3 regions of the Lysinibacillus sp. GbtcB16 genome follow, and region 1 is predicted to be linked to each of the others. Evidence: riboswitches for the same ligand, from Rfam matches in the RefSeq annotation. Region 1 holds a riboswitch; each other region holds the start of a gene.
The links. A riboswitch is a leader RNA that binds a small molecule or an ion and turns the genes downstream of it on or off. The one in region 1 is predicted to bind cobalamin.
Positions count from the first base shown of each region.

Region 2: linked by a shared signal. The riboswitch ahead of KVT27_RS22240 (hypothetical protein) and the one ahead of KVT27_RS17535 (ABC transporter substrate-binding protein) in region 1 are both predicted to bind cobalamin.
Region 3: linked by a shared signal. The riboswitch ahead of mmgD (citrate synthase) and the one ahead of KVT27_RS17535 (ABC transporter substrate-binding protein) in region 1 are both predicted to bind cobalamin.

Region 1 is NZ_JAGXJV010000005.1:79,334-87,121, reverse strand. It holds gene KVT27_RS17540 (FecCD family ABC transporter permease) at 1-798, opposite strand, end outside; gene KVT27_RS17535 (ABC transporter substrate-binding protein) at 795-1,766, opposite strand; cobalamin riboswitch at 1,911-2,091, opposite strand; gene KVT27_RS17530 (acyl-CoA dehydrogenase family protein) at 2,151-3,818, opposite strand; gene KVT27_RS17525 (class I adenylate-forming enzyme family protein) at 3,820-5,322, opposite strand; gene KVT27_RS17520 (MerR family transcriptional regulator) at 5,315-5,704, opposite strand; gene argS (arginine--tRNA ligase) at 5,926-7,593, opposite strand; gene KVT27_RS17510 (YwiB family protein) at 7,593-7,788, opposite strand, start outside.
Region 2 is NZ_JAGXJV010000017.1:10,671-18,458, forward strand. It holds gene KVT27_RS22220 (putative RNA methyltransferase) at 1-221, opposite strand, end outside; gene KVT27_RS22225 (MATE family efflux transporter) at 224-1,591, opposite strand; gene KVT27_RS22230 (tyrosine-protein phosphatase) at 1,728-2,492, opposite strand; gene KVT27_RS22235 (ABC transporter substrate-binding protein) at 2,628-3,578, opposite strand; gene KVT27_RS22240 (hypothetical protein) at 3,562-4,119, opposite strand; cobalamin riboswitch at 4,282-4,480, opposite strand; gene KVT27_RS22245 (glutathione peroxidase) at 4,583-5,128, opposite strand; gene KVT27_RS22250 (hypothetical protein) at 5,216-5,767, opposite strand; gene ytvI (sporulation integral membrane protein YtvI) at 5,858-6,916, shown strand; gene KVT27_RS22260 (C40 family peptidase) at 7,001-7,788, opposite strand, start outside.
Region 3 is NZ_JAGXJV010000001.1:1,785,077-1,792,864, forward strand. It holds gene prpB (methylisocitrate lyase) at 1-758, opposite strand, end outside; gene KVT27_RS08970 (bifunctional 2-methylcitrate dehydratase/aconitate hydratase) at 801-2,234, opposite strand; gene mmgD (citrate synthase) at 2,333-3,454, opposite strand; cobalamin riboswitch at 3,645-3,839, opposite strand; gene KVT27_RS08980 (NUDIX hydrolase) at 4,072-4,557, shown strand; gene KVT27_RS08985 (ABC transporter ATP-binding protein) at 4,600-5,415, opposite strand; gene KVT27_RS08990 (ABC transporter ATP-binding protein) at 5,418-6,191, opposite strand; gene KVT27_RS08995 (ABC transporter permease subunit) at 6,202-7,005, opposite strand; gene nikB (nickel ABC transporter permease) at 7,007-7,788, opposite strand, start outside.

The DNA of each region.
Region 1 (7,788 bases):
TCTTGTCATATGTGGTACAACTAACCCTACAAAGCCAATTGTGCCTGAAACAGCAACTGCTGCTCCAGTTAGCATGGAGCCACCTACTAAAATCAAATACTTACTTCGCTTTACATTGACACCTAAATGCTTCGCTCTTTCTTCCCCATATAACAAAACATTAAGCTCACGTCTCTGTGTCCACAGCATAAGGGAACCAACAATGACAAATGGGATAATCATTTGAACATATGGCCAGCCACGCATAGAAACAGAACCGAGTAGCCAGCCGATTACTTGGCGCAGTTCCTCTCCCGATAAAGCAATCATTAACGAGATTAACGATCCTAAAAATGAACTAAAGATAACACCTGTTAAAATCAGTGTTTCCATCTTTAAAGAACGGTCCACTACTCTAGCAAAGCTCATCACTATCACCATTGTAATAATCGCGCCTATCATGCTAAAGGTAGGTAAGGCATACAAGCCTACAACAGGCATAGAAATACTAAAAAAGATTGTCATGACTGCGCCGACAGAAGCACCAGATGAAATACCTAATGTATATGGATCTGCTAATGGATTTTTGAGCAAGCCTTGGAAAGCCGCTCCCGCAATGGCGAGAGAAGCTCCTACTAGCCCCGCTAAAAGCACACGGGGCAGGCGAATTTTCCAAAAGATATTGGCAGCTGTTTCATCAACTGACTGATTCCACAGCACTTCTATCGGAATATGAACAGAGCCTATAGCGACGCCACACCAGATGCTAATGATAAGAAGCGTACATGTTAATACATAGGCTGTTGCTACTTTTTTCACTTAAATACCTCAGGGTAGATAGCTTTTGCTAATTCCTCAAGGCCATCCGCTAAACGTGGTCCCTGACGGCTTGTTGTGCTTTCATCTACTTGCACAATAGCATTATTTTTCACTGCATTTATTGTATCGAAACCAGCACGCTTTGGTATTTTTGTTAAAATATCAGGTACATAACTATATGTCACCACGATGACATCTGGATTTTTTGTGATAATTTGTTCTGCACCAATTTCATACCAATTATCACCATCTGCTGCTACATTTTTTGCATGGATCATCTCAAGCATTGCGTTCATAAATGTACCTTGTCCAGCTGTATAAATATTAGGTTCATCAGAGGCTTCTACAAAAACGTTCTTAGGTTCAACGTCTTTCACTTTCCCCTGAACCTCTTCCACTTTCGCCTTCATGTCAGCAATGATTTTTTCGGCTTCTGGTAATTTCCCTGTAGCACGCCCAAGCTGTTCAATCGTTGTATAGGTTTCATTAAAATCTTGGGCATTTTTTACAACAAATACTTTCACGTCCGCCGATTCTAGCTGTGCTATAGCTGATTCCGAAAGAGACATGCTAGATTCATGAGCAAAAACGATATCTGGCTTTAAGGCAATAATTTGTTCAATATTGTACTCCATGCCACCAACTTTTTCTTTTTCAGCTACCTCTGGTGGATAATCGTCGTTGTCTGTAACCCCTACTATTTCATCCTTTAAACCTAGGCCAAACAATATTTCTGTATTACTTGGAATAAGTGACACTATTTTCTCAGGAGGAGCCTCTAGTGTAATATCCTTCCCAATAGCATCCGTTATAGTCATAGGGAATGTTGCTTCTTCCGCCTTAGATGTTTCTTGTTGTGTTTGTTCTTTTGTAGGTGTGGAATTGTCTTTTTGTGCCTCTTGTCCACAAGCTGCTAGCAACCCTATCGTTAAAAATGCCGATACCCCTATTTTCCAAAATTTCTTCATGTGAATCCTCCTTCGTTGATTTGTGCGTTCAGGTGTTAGAAATATTGTTCCATCAAAATAAGACCCCTCATCTTCGAATGATGAGGGGTCAAAATCGCACCAAAAAACTGATACAAAATCCACCATCCTATCCTCGTAGGCTGTCATGTCTATGCTATAAAGGCAGGTCTCCTGGCTTGTGCATTACGTTTTTTCAAGCCTTCCCGAAATCTTCAGTGGCATCATTTGAAAAAACTCACACTTACAGTGGCGGGACCGCATCGGAATTACACCGATTTCCCTTTTCACTTTACATAAGTAAAGAACCTTTATACTATTCAGTTGATTTTATTATACATGAAATTAAAAAAAGTCGCCTCTATCTCAAGGCGACTCCAAAGGTTATTAGACGATTTCAGCAAAATACTGTATGGTTTTCATCGGAGCACCAATCGTTCGTAATGACCAAGTTTGCTCTAAATAAACATCCGCTAGTTTGTCATATTTCCCACCAAATTTTTGTGCCCACTCAACGGCTACGACACTTTCATATAATTGAGCCATTTTTTTGGCAACATCCTTTGCTTCAAACGTTTTTGTCGCTTCATCGAGAGTACTAAAAATTTGTAAGGTTGCCGATAGTTTAGTTAATTGCTCTTGAACGATTTTCACTAATGAATGGTCTGTTAAAACTTCTAATCGCGCGCCCATCTCTTGAACAAACAATTCATGTGCCCTGTATTTATCCACTAAGCGAATAAGCTCCAAAGCTAGTATATTAGCCGTACCCTCCCATACCGTCAACACTTGCGCATCTCTCAGTAAGCGTGGTGTTACAAAGTCCTCAATATAGCCATTCCCGCCATGTAGCTCAATTGCTTCACTTGCATAATGGACCGCTTGCTCTGCCGTTTCCTTTTTCATAATGGCAATATATAAACGGTTCATGATGATGTCTTGTTCTGTTCCCTGACCACTTGTCACTTTATCGTATAATTGAATAAGATCAAAAATCGTGGCTACTTCTACATGCAGCTTAGCGGCATATTTACCTAATGTATCCTGGATCATAGGATACTGTGTTAAAGGTTTACCAAAGGCATATCGATTTGACACATAGTGCTTCGCCTCTAAGAAGCCACGGCGCATAATACCAATGGATGCCACAGCATTACAAATTCTTGATAAATTAAGCGCCTCCAGCATATAATAAATCCCTTTATTTTGATCACCAACTACATACGCGAGTGCTCCATCAAACTCAACCTCACCAGATGGAACGGCTTTCACACCTAATTTATCTTTTAGTCGTCGAATACGAAGATGGTTAGCCGATCCATCTTCATTTCGCCATGGAACTGCAAATAGGGTTAATCCTTTAGAGCCTGCTTGTGCACCCTCTATTCGTGCCAATACCATTGCAACCCCACACATCCCTGCATTGGAGGCAAAATACTTTTCACCATAGAGGCGGTATTCATTCCCCACAAGTTTTGCTTCTACTACATTCGCACCAACATCCGAGCCTCCTTGTCGCTCTGTTAAAAAAGTCGCTCCCTCATATAGCTCCATATCGCCTGTTGCACAAACATGCGGTAAGAAGCGCTGCTTAACTTCTTCCTCTGCATAATGGTCTAATAAATAGGCAGTGGCCATCGTTAACGTCACAGGGCAATAAAAACCGGGCTCCGCATGTGACAGTAAATAACCTTGTGCAAAACTATAGACATAATTCCCTTTGTGACCTAGTTGGGGAATATCTTTATGCACATAGCCAACAATCCCCGTATTATATGTCTCCTCAATTGTTTTTTTGTAGCCGTCATTGACCCATACCTCTGAAACCTCTTCGCCATAGGCATTATACCTTTGAAGGCGAGGCTCTCCTTGTCGATCAGTATGTTTCGCCCTCACGTCTATAGCACCCGCACATAGCTCACCAAAGTCCATCAATTCCCGATGCGCATAAGATAAAAATTCTTTATCCAGCATCATTTCCAACACTTTTTGAAGCGTATCATCATCTGTAAAGAAATTACTTGTGCCTGCTATTTCCTGTTGTAAAACTTTCATGCTATCTCACCTCTTGTCCTTTTAAAGATTGTTTTAAAATTTTGCCTGACGCATTCCTTGGTAGCGCTTCCACTTTTTCAAAAATACGCGGTATTTTATACTTAGCAAGCTGCCCCTCTAAATGATCTTTTAGAGCCTCTTCATTAATATCCTGTTTAGCGGAATAAACAGCCTTCACTGTCTCTCCCCATTGTGGATGTGGAACACCAACCACTGCCGCTTCAAATATCCCCTCAAAGCTTAAAAGGCAATCTTCAATTTCTTTCGGATAAATATTGACTCCACCCGAAATAATCACATCTTTTTTTCGATCAACAATCCAAATAAAACCGTCTTCATCCTTACGAGCTAGATCTCCTGTTTTTAACCAACCGTCTATAAAGGCCGCATTGGTTGCCGCTTCATCTCTGTAGTAGCCAAGCATATTACCCTCACCAAATAAAACGATTTCCCCTACTTCTCCTGCTGGTACATCTTCGCCACTGTCGTTAACAATACGTATCTCTGTACCTAAAGGTGCTCGCTGTCCAATACTCCCAGCCTTTCCTTCATGTTCCTTGCCAAATAGCAATGATCCACTTGGTCCCGCCTCTGTTAATCCATATACACATGTTAAATTAGTTGTGCGGAATGACTGTTGAATGAAACGAACCTCGTTTTCAGATAAAGGTGCACCTCCATATACCCACCATTTCATGGAGGACAAATCAGCTGATTGCAATCTTGGCATCTGTGCTGTTAATAAATAAGCAACAGGTGCTCCAAAGAAATGGGTTGTTTTTTCCTGTTCAATGGAATCCATTAATAAGTCTGGTGTAAAAGTTGGCGTTAACACATTTGTAGAGCCTACAAATACACCTGCCATTAAAAATAAATGCAATGGAGCCGAATGAGTTAATGGCATCATTAGCAATATACGGCTTTCAGGCTTGACCTCCATTTCAACTGCAATCATTTGCGTAACCGTTAAAATATTACGATAGCTAAACAATACGCCCTTTGGTTTCCCAGTCGTACCTGATGTGTACAAAATAGTCGAAGCATCATCCTCGTTCAACTGACATTCAATCGTTTGGGCACTGGCACTTTGAATGATTGTTTCATAATGAAGCCAGCCAGCTACTTGTTGTCCTGTTTTAATTTTTAACGGGATTACGGCAATATGCTGGACTGCCGCAAAAATGGCTTCATGAGCAATAATCGCCTTTGCCTCAGCATGCTGTGCCACATACTCTACTTCTTGTAATGTGAACTTAGCATTGACTGGGACGACAATAGCACCCATTCGCTGAATAGCAAAATAGCTAACGACAAACTCTACAACGTTAGGCATAAAAATCAAAACTTTATCTCCCTGCCTTACACCCTGTTCTAATAAGGCGTGACTAAAACGGGTCACTTGCTCATCTAAATCATAATAGGTCACTCTTCTACCATGACAAATAACGGCTTCCTTTGTTGGATACTTACGGGCATTACGTGCTAATAAATCGGAACTATTCATCGTGCATCTCTCCCCTTAAAGTCGTTAATTTTTCATTAAACATGCCATGCATTTGTTGTAATTCATTTCTCATTTGGGTAAGCTCAGCTATTTTCCTATCAATCTCCTGAATCTTTTGCTCTCCGTATTCAACGGTTCGCTCCAATTGCTGAATTCCTGTGCGATCAAAGTCGAAAAGTAATACCATTTCCTTGATCTCCTCCAGTGAAAAGCCGTAACGCTTTCCTCTGAAAATAAGCTTGAGTTTCGCAAATTCTTTTTTCGAAAAGGTTCGTTGATTCGTAGATGAACGTTGAGGACAAAGAAGCCCAAGCTCCTCATAATAACGAATTGTACGCGTGGACACATGGAACTCCTTAGCCACCTCTTGAATCGTCTTCATAATCTTCTCCCCCTTCCTGATTGGCAACAGTATACCATTGACGTTAACGTAAACTTCAACAAAATTTTCGAAATAAACAGAAAAATATAGTCCGAAGCAGAAATTTTAATGACTAGCCAATACTCTCGTATCATTAACTACCATTATTTAATATGTTAACTTGCTTACTATCCATATAAAAAGCCCCTAACACTTTTCCTGTTAGGGGCTAAGTTGGACTATTACATTTTCTCTGGTGCTGACACGCCGATTAAACGAAGCGCATTAGCAATTGTTGTACGAACTGCAGTAATTAATGCTAAGCGAGCTTCTGTTAGCTCTTTGTTTGAAGCATCTAATACTTTTTCTGCATTATAGAAACTATGGAAAGCAGCTGCTGTTTCTTGAATATAATTTGCGATACGGTGTGGTGTACGATGTTTAGCCGCGTCAGCTACCACTTGTGGGAAATCGCCTATTTTTTTCAATAAATCAATTTCTTTTTCAGCCGTTAATAGGTTTAGGTTTTCACTTGTAGCCGCAAAACCTTGTTCATTGGCAGAACGTAAAATTGATGAAATACGTGCATGTGCATATTGTGCATAATACACTGGGTTTTCATTAGATTGCGATACAGCAAGGTCAAGGTCAAAGTCCATATGAGAATCGCCTGCTGTTTTTACGAAGAAGTAGCGAACTGCATCTAAACCAACCTCTTCCACAAGCTCGCGCATTGTTACCGCATTGCCTGTACGTTTAGACATTTTGAATTTTTCACCGTTTTTATAAAGCTGAACCATTTGAATTACTTCTACTTCTAATGTATCACGATCATAGCCTAATGCTTGAATGGCAGCTTTCATACGTGGAATATAGCCGTGATGGTCCGCTCCCCAAATATTGATTAGTTTATCAAAGCCACGGACAATTTTATCCTCATGATAGGCGATATCTGGCGTTAAATATGTGAAAGAACCATCGTTTTTAATTAATACACGGTCTTTATCATCACCAAAAGTTGTTGAGCGGAACCAAGTAGCGCCATCCTCTTCAAACACATGACCATTTGCTTTTAATTTATCTAATGCCACTTCAATTTTTCCGTTTTCATATAGAGACGTTTCAGAATACCAAACATCAAAGTTTACACGGAAGTTTGCTAGGTCTGTTTTTAATTTATCTAATTCTAACTCTAAACCATGCTGACGGAAGAATGCAAAACGTTCTTCATCTGATTTAGTTAGCATTGCATCACCATGCTCTTTTGCTAGCTTGCCAGCAATTTCAATAATATCTGGGCCATGGTAGCCGTCTTCTGGCATTTCAGCATCCAATCCTAATGCCTGCTTATAACGTGCTTCTAATGAGTATGCAAGGTTATTAATTTGGTTCCCTGCATCATTAATATAGTACTCACGAGAGACACTGTAGCCAGCCATATCTAATACATTACATAATGAATCTCCAACAGATGCCCCGCGCGCATGTCCTAAATGAAGATCTCCTGTAGGGTTAGCCGAAACGAACTCTATTTGAATCTTCTCCCCTGCGCCTGCATTTGAACGACCATAGTCTGCGCCTTGCTCGAGAACCTGTGTAACTACCCCTGTTAGGAAATCTTTACGCACTGTGATATTCATGAAACCAGGACCAGCAATATCAATTTTCTCAATATCTGTTCCTTCAGTATCCAGATTTTCTAAAATAGCTTCCGCAATTGCACGAGGTGGCTTCTTCGCTAACTTTGTTAATTGCATAGCAATGTTTGTTGCATAGTCACCATTTGCTTTATCCTTTGGTGTTTCCAGGTGAATTGTTAATTCTGTGTCAGCCTCCACTAAGCCTGCTTTTTTCACGGCTTGAGCCAACGCTGCTTTTATAGCCTGTTGTACTTGTTCTACTGCGTTCATCATTGTACCTCCGTAAATGTAATATCTAATGTATAATTGCCAACAGATTGCCCACCCATTAGTAAATCGTACTGTACATGGAAATCTCCGCTTACTGCCCTGTTCGTAAACGACATTTTCTTCGTGTCGATCACGAGTGGCATGGAGCCAAACTCACCTTCATAATGCCCCTTTTGCTGTTCAATTATGTTCAGT
Region 2 (7,788 bases), on a different contig from region 1:
TTGCGAGATTCAAAAAGATTCTTACTATATTTAGAAGTAGAGCCATGTGTCAGCATATTGACATAGCCCTGCTTGGCAATATCAAAAGAGTGATTGGCAGAACAAACGAGGCTCCCCTGCTCATAGACATGCATAGATTGCTGACATAACGGACATGCAAAAAGCGTAATATGTTGATTGATCAATGCTGCTCCTATTGCACGTTTAGATAGTGCTCCCATTGCTATTCCTCCTTCTGTTCATTCGGTGAAACGAGGGCAAAACGCTCCCATTTTCGGCTTTTCCATCTAAAGTATACGATAATTGCCCTTACCCATTCATCTGCAGATATAGCTAACCAAATACCTACTAAGCCCCAATCGAGGACGAATACAAAAAAGTAACCTAACGGGAGGCTCATACAAACCATTGATAGAAAACCGATTTTAACAGGAAACCTTGCGTCTCCTGAGGCACGTAAAGAGTTAATGACGACTATATTCATCGTCCGACCAGTTTCTAGCACTATACTTAATGCCAAGACAGATGCTCCGATAGCCATCACCTCAGGGTTATCTGTAAAAACATGCATCAGCTGCTTGCGGAAAATGGTCACTACACCAACCATAATAATGGTAAAAATAAATGCTGCTCGAACACTTGTCCACAGCTGATGATAAGCCTCATCCTTTTCTCCTGCACCTACATGCCTACCGATAATGATGGCTGTTCCTGTCCCAATCGCAATAGCGAATAAATAGGTAAACATAGATATGTTCATAGCATATTGTCTTGCCGCCAAAGTTTCTGCCCCTAAATATGTGGCATAATATAAAAATATGATCTGGCAAAACTGGTAAAGAACCTGCTCAAAGGCAGACGGTAAACCAATGTTTAAAATTTTTCTTACATATTCCTTGGAATACTCAAAGTAGTAGTGTAGCTTTACTCGTACTTCCATCACTTGATAAAGCAACCAGAAAAACACGATCATCGCTAATCCTCTACTAATCACTGAAGAGATAGCTGCACCTTTTACACCAAGCTCTGGTAAACCAAAATTCCCAAAGATCAGGCCGTAATTAAGTACAACATGCAGTACATTCATGCCAAGTGATACATACATCGTCTGTTTCGTCCAACCATGAACACGAATAATTGCAGCAAGGGCATTAATGATTGCTTGAAGGAAAATAAAACTCCCTATAATCACTAAATAACTTTGAGCATAATGAAGTACCTCACCTTGCAAGTTCATCATCGACATTAAATGACTAGCAAAGAAGAAAAATAGAACACTCATTATAAGTCCAACTGCCAAATTCATTGTGACTGCTAGAGCCGATATTTTAGCCGCTTCAAAAAAACGTTTCGAACCTAAATATTGTGATACAACAATGGACGCACCGTTGCCGACTACCTCAAGAATTAAAATAGCGATATGAATATATTGATTGGCTGCACCTACTCCTGACACAGCATTATCTGATAGCGCACTAAGCATAAAAGTATCGGCTAGTCCCATCAACATAAATAAAAATACTTCTAAAAAGATAGGCCATGTTAAATGGAATAGACTTAACTTATTTGTTTCTTTTATTGTGTCTGCCAATACCTTCACTTCTCCTATACTTTTCTTAAAAATCTATTGTATCTTATCATAAATTTTCAGACTGTAAAGAGATTTATAGGAAGACAACGCTTCCACATAAAAAATCCCTCTCACTAATTTGTGAAAGGGATTTTATTTAGATTAAGCAATATGACTGTAATTGCTCACGCTTATCAGCCGTTAGACCAAACTCCTGCTCCAAAAAAGCTGTCTTTGAGCCGTAACGATGATCCATAGCATCCAACGCTGCCTGTAAATAATCCTCACGAGCGGACATTAAAGCATAAAATTGCTGTAATTCTTGTTCATTATACTGGTGCTGGATCGTTTGAGCCATTCTTTCTACCATGGGACGCAAATGAATATTCGTATTTAAATAATCTTCCATAATGGTCTCTTCAGGTACGTCTAAAGCCAATAAAATAAGAGCTCCGCCAATTCCTGTTCGGTCTTTTCCAACTGCGCAATGATGGACTAGCCCTAAATTATCAGGGTCTTGTATAGTCGTCATTAATTCTTTAAAAGAGGGATTATGAAAAGGCATTTGTGCATAAAATTCCTTGAACATATCAGCGTTAACTACTTTATAAAATTCTCTACCACCTGTATTGGTTGGCATTTCAAATGCATGCTTTCCCTTCGCAGGGATTTGAATATATCGAGTTTGTGGAAACACAGGATTAGGATTATGTTGTACTTCATTTGTGTCACGATAATCAAAAATTGTTTTAATACCTAATGTTTCAAATAATTCTTTATCTGTCGATGTCATTTTACCAAGTGCGGCAGAGCGATAAAATAAGCCATTTCTTATAACACGCCCATCTCTCGTTTGATATCCCCCCATATCTCGGAAATTATAAACGGCCTCAAACGGAATATTTTTTTGTACTTGCTTCACTGAACTACACCTCCCTATATTAATAAGCGTTCTTACCTTTATTCTATCGAACAAACTACATGAATACCAATTTTCACACTAGGTAATAAAATAAAAAATGCTAGCTGTAATAAACAACTAGCATTTTCTACGATCTTATTTATATAACTCTGGATACACAGCTTTAGCAACAAGCTCAACTGCTTCACCGATACGTGGACCTGGACGATTTGAGATATCTGTGTCAAGGGACTGAACTGCCTTGTTTTGAATAGCTGTTACCGTATTCCACCCATCACGAGCAAGGATTTCTCCAATTGGATTTTCTGTATAGTTGACTGTTGTTAAAATGACGTCTGGATTTCTCGCAATTACATCTTCCTCAGATACTTGCTTCCAGCCATCTAAATCTGCAAACACATTCTTTACATTTGCCGCATTTAATATTTCTTGTTGGAAAGTGCTAGAGCCTGCTGTATATATTTCTGGCTTCGGACTAATTTCTAAATAAACATTTTTTGGTGTTTTTACTTCCTTAACCTTTGTTTGCACATCAGCGATTTTTGCTTTAATTTCCTCGTTTAATGCCTTGCCTTTATCCTTAACATCCATAACAGCTGCAATTTGTTCGATATCTCCATATACATCATCAAATGTAGCCGCTGATTGAATAACAAATACTTTAATTCCTGCATCCTCGAGTGGCTTAAGTGCATCCTTCTCACCAATCGTATACGCAATAACAACATCTGGCTTTAACGCTAAAATTCGCTCACTGTTATAATTCACAGTATCAGAAACACGTTCGATTTTTTGGGCGGCTTCTGGATATGTATCATATTCAGTGGCACCTACAATTTTATCGCCAACCCCTAATGCAAATAGAATTTCTGTGTTACTTGGTTGTAAGGACACAACTGTTTTTGGCACTTCCTTAAACTCTATTTCTACGCCACGATCATCGGTTACTTTGTAACTTGTTTGCTCAATCTTTTGTTCATCTTGAGAACCATTTTTATTTTTTGTATCTTCCGCAGTTCCACAACCTGCTAAAACGAGCGCTAGCAATAAAACCGATAGCCATTGTAAATTAAATAGTTTCTTCATTATTATTCACCTTTTTCTTTTTCATTGGATATGATTTACTCATAAACGGAATTTCAGCTATTCCAGCTTGTTGATTCGTATAGACAGCCATTACAAAACATACATTGGCTAATAAGCCTAAATAATCGAAGAGAATAGTCGGTACCTCTCGTTCTTCCGAAACCTTGTGTAAAGTTCGATATGATTTTTTCGCCTCACTACGACAAAGATGTAAAGCAGCAGCAGCCTCTGTTCCTTGAGGTAAAACAAAATTTTGAATCTCTTCCTTCACATGACTTACATAAAAATCATAGCGCTCACTTAACCAGGATAGATCCTCATCTGTAACTGCTAGCTTCCCACGAACCGAGCCATTCACATGATAAGCCATAGGTAAAATCTGCATTAAATCATCTGCAACAACTTGGACATCCTCTTTCTTTACTATAGCTAGCGCAACCCCTAAATGCGTTGTTAAACTATCTGTGCGAATCTCAAAATCGACAGTTGAAGCCCTCTCTCGCATAAAAGGATAACAAGAATAACGTGTATCTTTTTTCAACCTGCTGTCCCCCTTTTTCTTAATGAAAATCCTCACTTTTATAGAACATAAAAAAACGTCGCTCCTCACGCAAAGGAACGACGAAAATAACATAATGATTGTCATAGAAACACGACACTGCCTATGTATTTGCCGTATATCCTCCTAGCTTCCGAAGAGTTGTTATACGTTCAAATAAAGGTCGGTCTCCTGGCTTGTACAACGCTCCTATATAATTTATAAGAGCTATAAAGAACCTTCCCATTTTCCTATGAAACAGTGGTTCATCTTTATAATAGCTGTACTTACAGTTGCGGAAACAGCTTCGGCTTATACCGAATTCCCGATTATGCTAGCTAGCACCTTTATTCTGCAAGAATAATTCACTTGTAAAGCAGTTTATCATAGATTGATAGGAAAAAATAGTTGCGTACAAAAATGATAGCCGTTTTAGACGTATTTCAATTCCCATAAAATCACTCTACTACAATACTTTTTCAATTGCTTGCTCAATATCAAGCTGTGAGTCTGTAGGCTCAAAGCGAGCTATGGTTTTTCCGCTTGCATCTACTAGGAATTTAGTAAAATTCCAGCGAATATTACGACCATCTAAAAAGCTTGGAGCAAGTTGAACAATTGCCTCAGCAAGCATTTTCTCCTGCATGCTTGCTTTTCCAAATTCACGAAAATCGACTTCATGTTTTAAATAATTAAATAAAGGATGTGTCGTCTCACCATTTACTTGGACTAGCTCAAAAATGGGAAACGTAACTCCATAGTTGACCTTACAAAGATGCGCAGTTTCCTCTCCATCTTCAGGATTTTGATGGCCAAACTGATCACAAGGAAATCCTAGAACGACAAAATTATTTTTGCCATATTTATCGTACATTTTTTGTAAGTCTTCAAATTGATATGTAAATCGGCATTGATTGGCCGTGTTAACAATTAGCATTGTTTTTCCTCGAAAAGTTTCCATTGATAAAATTTCACCATTCGGCTTTCGTACTAAATAATTATAAATGCTCATTCCCTAACCCCTTTTGTTTTTTTCATATATTATAGTTGACTAATCTCCTCATTACCAAAGGTTTGCACAAAAAACACCATCTCGTTACTAAGAACGGATGGCTGACTTATATTTCTTTTTATATTTAACATTTTGCTCTTCATTGATTAAGCGATGGGCTATGTCTAATAATTTAGGATCACTCGTTTGATCATATAATTTTTTTAAAGATACAATAATATCATAGCGAATGAGAGTAGGATGCTTTTCATCTAAACAAGTTTGAAATCTCTTGGCTAAATAAGATACGACTAAATCGCTTTGTACTTGGCCTGCTAAACCAATTTTCCAAATAGCCTGTAATGTATGCCTTGCCGTGACGGGCTTTTCATCATAAGTCACTGCCCAAATCTTTAAAAAATCTTCTAATACTCTTTCTTCGGGATCACTTTTTGCAGCTAAAGCACATAAAATTTGTGCGGCAAGTGCACGTGCATGCCCATTTTTATATGTAAGTGCTTGTACAAGCTGTTCCCACACTGCATATGTCCAATCTACGGGCTCCTGCATAATTTTCATCAGTTCCTCGTAAGATTCATATTGAATATCTCGATCACGCTCTGTTAGATTACTAAAAAGTTGCAAAATCTCTTTTTCCATAATTTATCCCTACCTTTATTGTTTCAGAACGTCATAAAACTTGATTTATGTTACACTTAACTTAATTTTTTTCGCAAAGAAGGTGAGTTTATGAATAAATTTAATGCTAGGAAATTGATTTTTCGATTGCTAGTGATTCTGTCCCTAATTATAGCCGCTTACTTTATTATTCCGGTATCTATGCCGTTAATATTAGCAGCTATCAGCGCATTTTTCCTTGAACCAATCGTCATGTTCTTTAAAAGGCGCTGGAAAATGTCTCGAAAAATTGCAGTTGCCTTTATATACATAGTGAGTGTCATTATCATTTCTATTATTTGCTATATTTCAATTACGCAGATCATGACGCAAATAATTTTATTGTCTAAGCAAGCTCCCTATTATATTTCCAAGCTATCAGATATGTGGCTTCATATGCAAGAAAATATTTCTAAATACACGGAAGACTTTCCACCTGAAGTAAGTACTTCGCTTCAAAAAACCACAATGGATTTCATAAAGAAAATTGAAGAAACGTTTTTAAGCTTCTTTAATTATAGCAAAGTTTCGGCCTTCTTTTCAGAGATTCCAAGTCTATTTATCAGTCTTCTCGTCTATATGATTGCCCTATTCCTATTTATGCTAGATCTGCCGAAATTGAAGCGCATTACTTATAAGTATTTAAAGCCTAACACAGCAAAGAAAATAAAAATTATTTTAAACCGTTTAAAGGATGCGACATTCGGCTATATGAAAGCACATTTATTTGTAAGCTTCATTATCGGAGGCGTTACACTTATTGGACTTTTATTAATCCAGCCGAAATATGCCATAACCATGACCATTATTATTTGGCTAATAGATATTGTCCCTTTTTTAGGCTCCATTATTATTTTAGCACCATGGGGGCTTTATCACCTTTTAATGGGAAACACAGCTATTGCTGTAAAATTATTCATCTTAGCTGCTATTTTACTCATTATTCGTCGTGTAGTCGAGCCTAAACTAATGGGAGACCATATTGGGTTATCAACTTTACCTACATTAATTGCCATGTTTATTGGACTACAGTTATTTGGAATTATCGGTTTACTTGTCGGGCCATTTGTCATTATTTTCTTTATCGCCTTAAAGGAAACAGGCATCATAAAAGTAAACTTCAAAATTTGATACCAATAAAAAAGGTCATCTTTGTATTTTTCCCTTACAAAGATGACCTTTTTATCATGTTAATCGTCTATATACTATAGAGGCTTATTGAATTCGACCAAAGCCTACTAAATATTGATTCCACCAATCAAGTGATTCAATGACAACACCATTATTTTGAGCATCAATCATTGTGTTATTACCTAAGTAGATACCTACGTGCGCTACACCTGAGCCATAGCTAAAGAATACTAAGTCACCAACGCGTGCTTCCCCAGCAGAAATACGTTGTGTTGCTAAATATTGTTGTGATGCAGTACGTGGTAAAGAAACGCCTGCTTGTTTGTAAGACCATTGTACAAGACCTGAGCAGTCAAATCCAGAAGTTGGGTTACTACCACCCCAAACATATGGACGACCAAGGAATTGTTTTGCTGTAGAAATAGCATCACCTGAAGAGGCAGTACCAGCGCCTGAACCAACGATAATTTTTTGTGGTTGTTGACCATCACCGTTATTTTGAGTAGCTTGTACTACTGGCGTTGCTGCTTGAAGAGCACGTAAACGAGCCGCTTCTTCTTCAGCTGCCTTACGTTCAGCTTCTAAACGTTCTTCTTCCTGTTTTGTAGCAATTTGAGCTTTTAGAGCTAATGATTTTGCTTCATTTTCAGCCTTTTTCACTTCCATTTCGCTTTCCTTTTGTTGAAGCTCTTGGAATTGCTTTTGAAGCTCTTTTTGTTTTTCATCTAGAATGGCTTTTTGTTGCTCTAAGCTCGCTTTGTCAGCTTCTTGTTGATCCACTAATTCTTGGTCAGCATCCATTAATGTTTTAACCGCTACGACACGGTCCATTAAATCAGCAAAGCTTTTTGCTTCAAGAACTACATTTAAAT
Region 3 (7,788 bases), on a different contig from region 1:
CGCTCGTATGCTTTCGCTGCAACTCTCATAGACGTAACAGGATAAATGACCATCGAGTAGCCCATTTTTTCAAATTCCTTAGCGGTATAATAAGGAGTTTGACCGAATTCAGTCATATTGGCTAATAAGGGTGCATCTAACTCATTGGCAAATTGTTTAAACTCCTTGTCAGTTTGTAATGCCTCTGGAAAAATAGCATCTGCCCCAGCAGCAACATATGCTTTGGCTCTTAGAATAGCCTGCTCTAAGCCTTCAACAGACCTTGCATCCGTGCGAGCAATAATTACTAATGTAGGGGCTATTTGTTTAATCGTTTTTATTTTTTGTATCATTTCCTCTATTGAAATAAGAGTTTTGCCATTTAAATGTCCACATTTTTTAGGAAGATTTTGGTCCTCTAGCTGTGCGGCAGCAACCCCTGCCTCTACCATTTCACAAGCAGTACGGGCAACATTTAATACACCACCAAAGCCCGTATCAATATCCACTAGCATAGGTAAATTAGTAGCCCGAATAATATCACTAGCACGCTGAGCGATTTCATTTGAATAAATCATTCCTAAGTCTGGTAGGCCTCTACTCGCTGTATAAGCGGCACCCGAAAGATACAATGCCTCAAAGCCAACTTTTTTAGCCATTAAACCAGCCATTGCATCATGTGCTCCTGGTATTTGCAAAATAGATGAACGAGCAATAAGAGCTTTAAATTGTTCAGCTAATTGTTTTTGTGTCTTCGCTTCTTGGACAATCCACGCCATTGTTAAAAACCTCCTTTTTGTTGCGTTCGGAATCCTTCTAAATTAAATAAATAAATTAATAAATTCATGGACAGCAATTTGTTCAAGCAGCTCTTTATTTGCACAAACCTCATTTATTGTATGGAGTTGTTTTTGAGAATAATGCGTACGAATGTTTTGCTGGAATTTATTAATGATCTGTGGAAATGCTTCCTCACGACGGAAACGATGTCCTAAAGGATATTCACACTCAATTAGCTCGGATGATGTACCATCTTTGTAATAAACTTGAACAGCATTCGCAATGGATCGTTTATCAGGGTCTAAATAATCGATTGTATATTGTCTTTTTTCCACGACAACCATTTTATGTCGCAAGTCATCAATGCGTGGGTCTACAGCCACCTCATCTTCGTAGTGATCTGCTGTAATGTCACCATAAATAAGACCAATAGCTGTAATGTATTGAAGGCAGTGATCACGATCAGCAGGATTGTGAAGTGGCCCTTCTTTATCGATAATTCGTATGGCTGATTCATGCGTCGTAATGTCAATGCGGTCAATTTCAGCTAGGCGATTCTTTACTTCAGGATGTAAATGAACAGCACATTCTGCAGCCGTTTGAGCATGAAATTCTGCAGGGTAAGACACTTTAAAGAGGACATTTTCCATAACATAAGATGCAAGTGGTCTCGCAAGCTTTAATTCTTCCTTATTAAAGAGCACATCTTGGAATCCCCAGCCTGGTGCAGACAATGCAGTTGCATAGCCCATTTCCCCCTTCACAGCCATCATTGCTAGTTGTACGGCCCTGCTTGTAGCATCGCCAGCAGCCCATGATTTTCTAGAGCCTGTATTAGGAGCATGTCGATAGGTTCTTAAACTTGAATTATCAATCCAAGCATTTGATAAGGCATTGACAATTTCTTGATGAGTGCCACCTAAAGCCTTTGTTACTACAGCTGTTGTCGCTATTTTGACAAATAAGACGTGATCTAAGCCAACACGATTTAAGCTATTTTCGAGTGCAAGTATTCCTTGTATTTCATGAGCTTGAATCATCATTTCTAAAACGTCTTTTATTTGGAGAGGCTCTTGCCCTTCTGCAACACGTACACGACTCAAATAATCGGCTACAGCTAAAATGCCACCTAGATTATCAGAAGGATGCCCCCATTCTGCCGCCAACCATGTATCGTTATAATCCAGCCAACGGATCATACAACCGATATTAAAGGCACCTTTTACTGGATCAAGGACATAGGATGTTCCTGGAATACGAGTACCATTTGGAACGACTGTACCTGGTACTACAGGACCTAGAAGTTTTGTACATTCAGGATATTGTAAAGCTAAAATGCCACAACCTAACGTATCCAATAAAACATATCGAGCCGTTTCGTAAGCTTCTTCGCTCGTAATCTTTGTGTTTAATACATAATCCGCAATATCAATAAGAAGCTGGTCTGTCATCGTTTTTTCATTCGTTTTAATCATCTATATCTTCCTTTCAAGGTATGCATTTGATATACTAGTATGCTGATGGGCATTGGTCAGAATGTCCATCAGCTCTGTGGCGAGTTGTTAAAACTTGATTATACCGACAATTCTTCAAGGTTATGACGCTCGCCTATATAATGAACACGAGGTCTAAATAATCGATTATTGTCATGTTGTTCGATCACATGTGCACATAAACCGATCGTTCGAGAGCCAAAGAAAATAGGCGTATATAATTCAATTGGTAGACCCAGCATGTAATACACTGGCGCAGCGTAATAATCTAAATTTGGATACAAGCCTTTTTCCTCCACCATCACTTTTTCACCAGCTTCACACATGTGATATAAGCGGTCATCACCTTGCTCCAAGCATAATTTATACAAAGCTTCTTTCATGATCTGCGCTCTTGGGTCCATTTTTTTCATATAGACCCGATGGCCAAAGCCCATTATTTTATCTTTATTTTTGAGCTTGTTTTTCAGCATCGCTTCAAAGCCTTCTACAGTCTTAGCTTCAAGCAGCATATACATGACTGCCTCGTTCGCCCCACCATGCAAATTTCCTTTCAATGATGCGACAGCACCAGTTAGAGCACCATACAGATCGGATTGTGTGGAGGCAATAACACGAGCAGCAAAAGTCGAATTCGGCATTTCATGTTCACTATATAAAACAAGTGATTGGTCAAAAATTTCTTCTTCTAATGGTGTTGGTTTTCTTCCAGTAATCATGTAATAAAAATTAGCACTATAAGAAAGCTGACTATCCGGTTTGACAACATCTTGACCATTTAATACACGGTAGCTATTCGCAACGATGTTGGGCATGCCACCTAAAAGTCGATATGCTCGTGTTACATTCCTTTCAGTCGATCGATCATTGATGTGCTGATCATACCCTGCTAACGCTGAAATTCCAGTTCTAAGGCCGTCCATAGCATGTGTCCCATTTGGTAATAAGTTAAAAATTTGAACAAGCTCTTGTGGAACGTGATAGTTTTCTTTCAATTTATCCTGTAATTCAGCTTGTTGCTCAGTAGTTGGTAGGTTTCCGTGCAATAATAAATGGACAATATCTAAATAGGAATATCGCTGAGATAGTTCAATCAAATCGTAGCCCCGTATAACAATTTGGCTTTCTACTACGTCTAAGAAAGACAGTTTTGTTTCCGCAGCAATAACTCCATCAAGACCTGGTGAATACGTTAACTCCATGGATTACAACCCCTTTGTTTAATCATTCTTGTAAGCGTTACCATTCAAACTCGAAAGAACAACAAAAAAACAACTTCTACCCCTTTAGAAGTTGTTAATCTACAAAAGTATGACAGAACAAAAAACAGTGAACTTACATCCATTCACACTCATCATACAGTAGCTAACACCTCCCTATCCTCGTAGGTCAATTGATGCTTATTTAGCGGCAGGTCTCCTGACTTATCATCAACATTCCTATAACACCTTCCCGTTTTGAAGAACAAAACAGTGGTCTCGTTATGGAACTCCTACATACAGTTGCGGGACAGTGTTGGACTCACACCAACTTCCCTTTTAATCAAATGGAATCAAACCCATTTGAACCACCAAAATTTAGCATATTCAATTTGTCTTTTTACCTTAACATAGAGGTTTCCAAACAATCAACATAGGTAAAATTCAGAAAAGACTGATTATAAAAAGCTATTTTTCATTTTTGACGAACTATTCTGCATATTTAAGCATTATTTCGCTCAAAAAAAAGATTGTTAATCAATCCCAATGGAGCTATATTTATGAAGTCTGCTTTAAAAAAGCGATTTGTTTTGCATTACGATGAAACGAGGAGTGACGGGATGGGCTATATAACAGAATTAAGAAAGCTTATCGGTAATAGACCGATTATAAACGTTGGTTCGACAGTTCTTGTTGTTAATGATGATAAGAAAATACTCTTTCAACATCGTTCAGATACATTGGATTGGGGATTACCTGGCGGCTCAATGGAAATAAACGAAACATTAGAGCAGGTTGCTGCGCGTGAACTTTATGAGGAAACTGGACTCGTGGCTAAAGAGTTTGAGTTTATCGGTGTTTTTACAGGACCTGATTATTACTACTGTTATCCGAATGGCGATGAAATCTATACAGTCATTCACCTTTATAGAGCTAAACATGTAAGGGGTGTATTGGAAATGAAAGATGGTGAGAGCTTAAGCCTCACCTATTTCAGTAAGGAAGAACTTCCGAATAATATGGAACAGAGGACGGTCGCTCTCTTAAACAACCTAGAGGGCAAAATATGGGAGTTCGAAAGCTCCTTTACGAAGCTTTCCAAATAACAATGTAAGAATTTTAATAAGGATTTTATTCGCAAAGGTATTTCAGATACTAGTATTCTTGTGAATTCTTTCGCGAGGGTGAGTGGGTAAAATCGCGTTGCATAGCTCAAGTGATGCGGAATGCTTAAATGGTTCACCTTTCATACTTTCCTCTACTAGCTGACCATTTTGCATGACAAGGATGCGATCTGAAATAAAGCGTGTAGCCTGTAGGTCATGAGAGATGAAAATGTAGGCAAGTTGCAAATCCTTTTGTAGTGTCTGTAGTAATTGAATGATATGTTTTTGCAAAATCATATCTAAACTACTAATGGCTTCATCTAAAACAATTAATTTTGGATGTAAGGCAAGCGCTCTTGCAATGTTCACACGCTGTTGTTGTCCCCCACTTAGCTGGGAAGGATACTTTTCGGCAATAGATTTTTCTAACTCTACATGATCAAGTAATTCCTTTACCTTATAATGTCTCTCAGCTGAGCTATAATGCTCGAAATTTAGGTATGGTTCCTCTAAAATTTGAAAAATGGTGTGCTTTGGATTTAATGAATGATAACTATTTTGAAAGACTGCTTGTAAATCTCTCCGTATCATTTTTTTCTGTTGGCTAGTGGCATCATAAAGATTAACCCCTTGAAATAGAATCTCACCGGCTGTTGGCCTTTCCATCCCTAATATAATTCGGCCCAATGTGCTTTTTCCTGAGCCACTTTGTCCAACAATTCCTAAGCATTCCCCCTCCTGAAGTGAAAATGATACTTTCTGTAATACAGGAGCATCCTGTCTTCGCTTGAATATGAACGGTCTATGTGCATAGTTCTTCTCAATATTTCTCACTTCTAGTAGCTTCAATCTTTTCACCTCTAAAACATAATTCGGGATTGTAATAGTTTCTTTGTATAAGGATGCTGAGGTGCATCAAAAAAATCATAGACATTCGCTTGTTCAATTATTTTCCCCTTATACATCACGGCTACATCATCAGCAAGTTCAGCGATAACGCCTAAATCATGTGTCACAAGAAGGATGGCTGCCTGTGTTTCCAGGCGAATACGATCAAATAATGTCAAAACCTGCTTTTGATTGACTGTATCAAGAGCTGTCGTTGGCTCATCAGCTATGTATACCGAGGCTTGAATTGCCAGTGACAAAGCAATCATCACACGCTGTAGCATTCCCCCACTTAATTGGAATGGATAATAGTATAAAAGGCGCTCAGGATTAGGTAAATTAACTTTTGACATGCTTTCAATAGCAATTTGTCTTATTTCATTTTTAGTTATAGCAAAATGAGCTTTTAATGATTCACGAAAATGACTTTCAATGGTTTGAACACGGTCAAAGGCAGTCGAAGGATTTTGCATAATAATAGAAAGATGTCTACCACGATAAGCTCTCATTTGAGCAGCAGTTACCTTCAATAAATCTTGTTGATGGTAGAAAATTTGCCCTTTGGTGATCTGCGCTCTAGTCGGCAAGGCTTGCATAATAGCTTGGCAAAGCATCGTTTTCCCACTACCGCTTTCCCCAATAATTCCTAATACTCGGCCTTGATAGGCTGTTAAATGAATGGAGGATAAAATATTCTGTTCTCCAATTTTGACCGATAAGTCTTTCACTTCTAAAACTTTCTTCATAACTACCCCTTTACTGATCAGGCTTCTTCAAACTACTTGCTAAAACATTACATACTAGGACAACAAAGACGATAGCAAGCCCAGGATATAGCATTAATTCAGGATGTTGGCGGATATATTGCTTCCCTTCATTTACCATCATTCCCCATTCAGGAGTGGGAGCTTGCACACCAAGCCCAATAAAGGAAAAGCCCGCAATCTCTAAAATGACCTTCCCCATATCTAATGCCACAATCGTTACAATCGGTGGCCAAACATGAGGGAGATAGTGTCGAATAATTAATTTTGCACCTGTAGTACCACTGATTCTTGCCGCTAGAATAAAGTCTTTTTCATTCATGCCAATAAATAAACCTCGGATGAGCCTCGAATAATAAATAAGCTGTGTCAAACTAAGTGCAATTAACACATTTTTCAAGCTAGGACCTAGTACACCTAAAAGCCCAAATGCTAGTACAAGTGTTGGAAAAGCTAATAAAATATCGCATATCCGAATAAATAGCGCATCTATTATACCTCTTTTTAAGGAGACTAATGCGCCTAATAGTATCGCTACTAGAATAGCAACTATTTGTATGACGAGCGCCGCACCTAAAGAATACCGAATCCCTAAAAGCAATCGTGAGCAGACACATCTTCCTAAATGGTCTGTTCCTAATGGATAGTCCCATGAGGGTGCTAAAAATTTCTTAGAAATATCGACTGCTAAAGGGTCATGAGGCATAATGAGTGGGGCTAACAGTCCTAGTAAACCAATGATCATTAGTAAGGTGAGACTAATATATCTTCTCATATGTATACGTCCTAAGTTCACTTTACTCTCTCCTATCCTTCATCATCAGATGAGGATCCAATAAACGATGCAATACATCTGTGCCTAAATTGGCGAGCACATAGATGACAGCAATCACCAACACATAGCATTGTACAACGGGGTAATCACGATTCGTTATGGATTCTATTAAATATCGACCAAGCCCCGGCCAACTAAATACTTGCTCGACTATGACAGCACCACCTAGCAAATTTCCGAGTGTCATCCCAAACAAAGTTGATATTGGTATGGCAGCATTCCTCCCCACGTGTCGAATGAGTATGACCGATTTTTTCAAACCTCTAAGCTGTGCATATTTTACATATGGCTGCTCGTATTCTTCGATTATGGCAGAGCGGATAAACTGTGAGAACAATCCGATTGTAGGTAAAGCTAAGGTGAAGGCTGGTAAAACAATATGTGCTACCGAACCTTTTCCATTCGTCGGAAAAATGCCAAGTTTTAAGCTAAAAAGATAGAGTAGGATAAACCCTAACCAAAATGTTGGGATGGATACACTTAGTACTGTAAATAATCGAATGATTTTATCGATAAAGGAATGCTTATATAATGCGCTCACAACCCCTAATGGAATACTAAAAGTTAAAATTAGGATAAATGCTACTATAGCTAATTCAATGGTAGCGGGTAGCTTAGCAAATAGCTCATGAGCCACGGGTAATTTACTAACAAAAGATGTCCCAAAGTCTAGCTGTAAAACGCCTTTTACCCATAGCAGATACTGCATGATAAAAGGCTTGTCTGTCCCTAATTCTTCTCGTA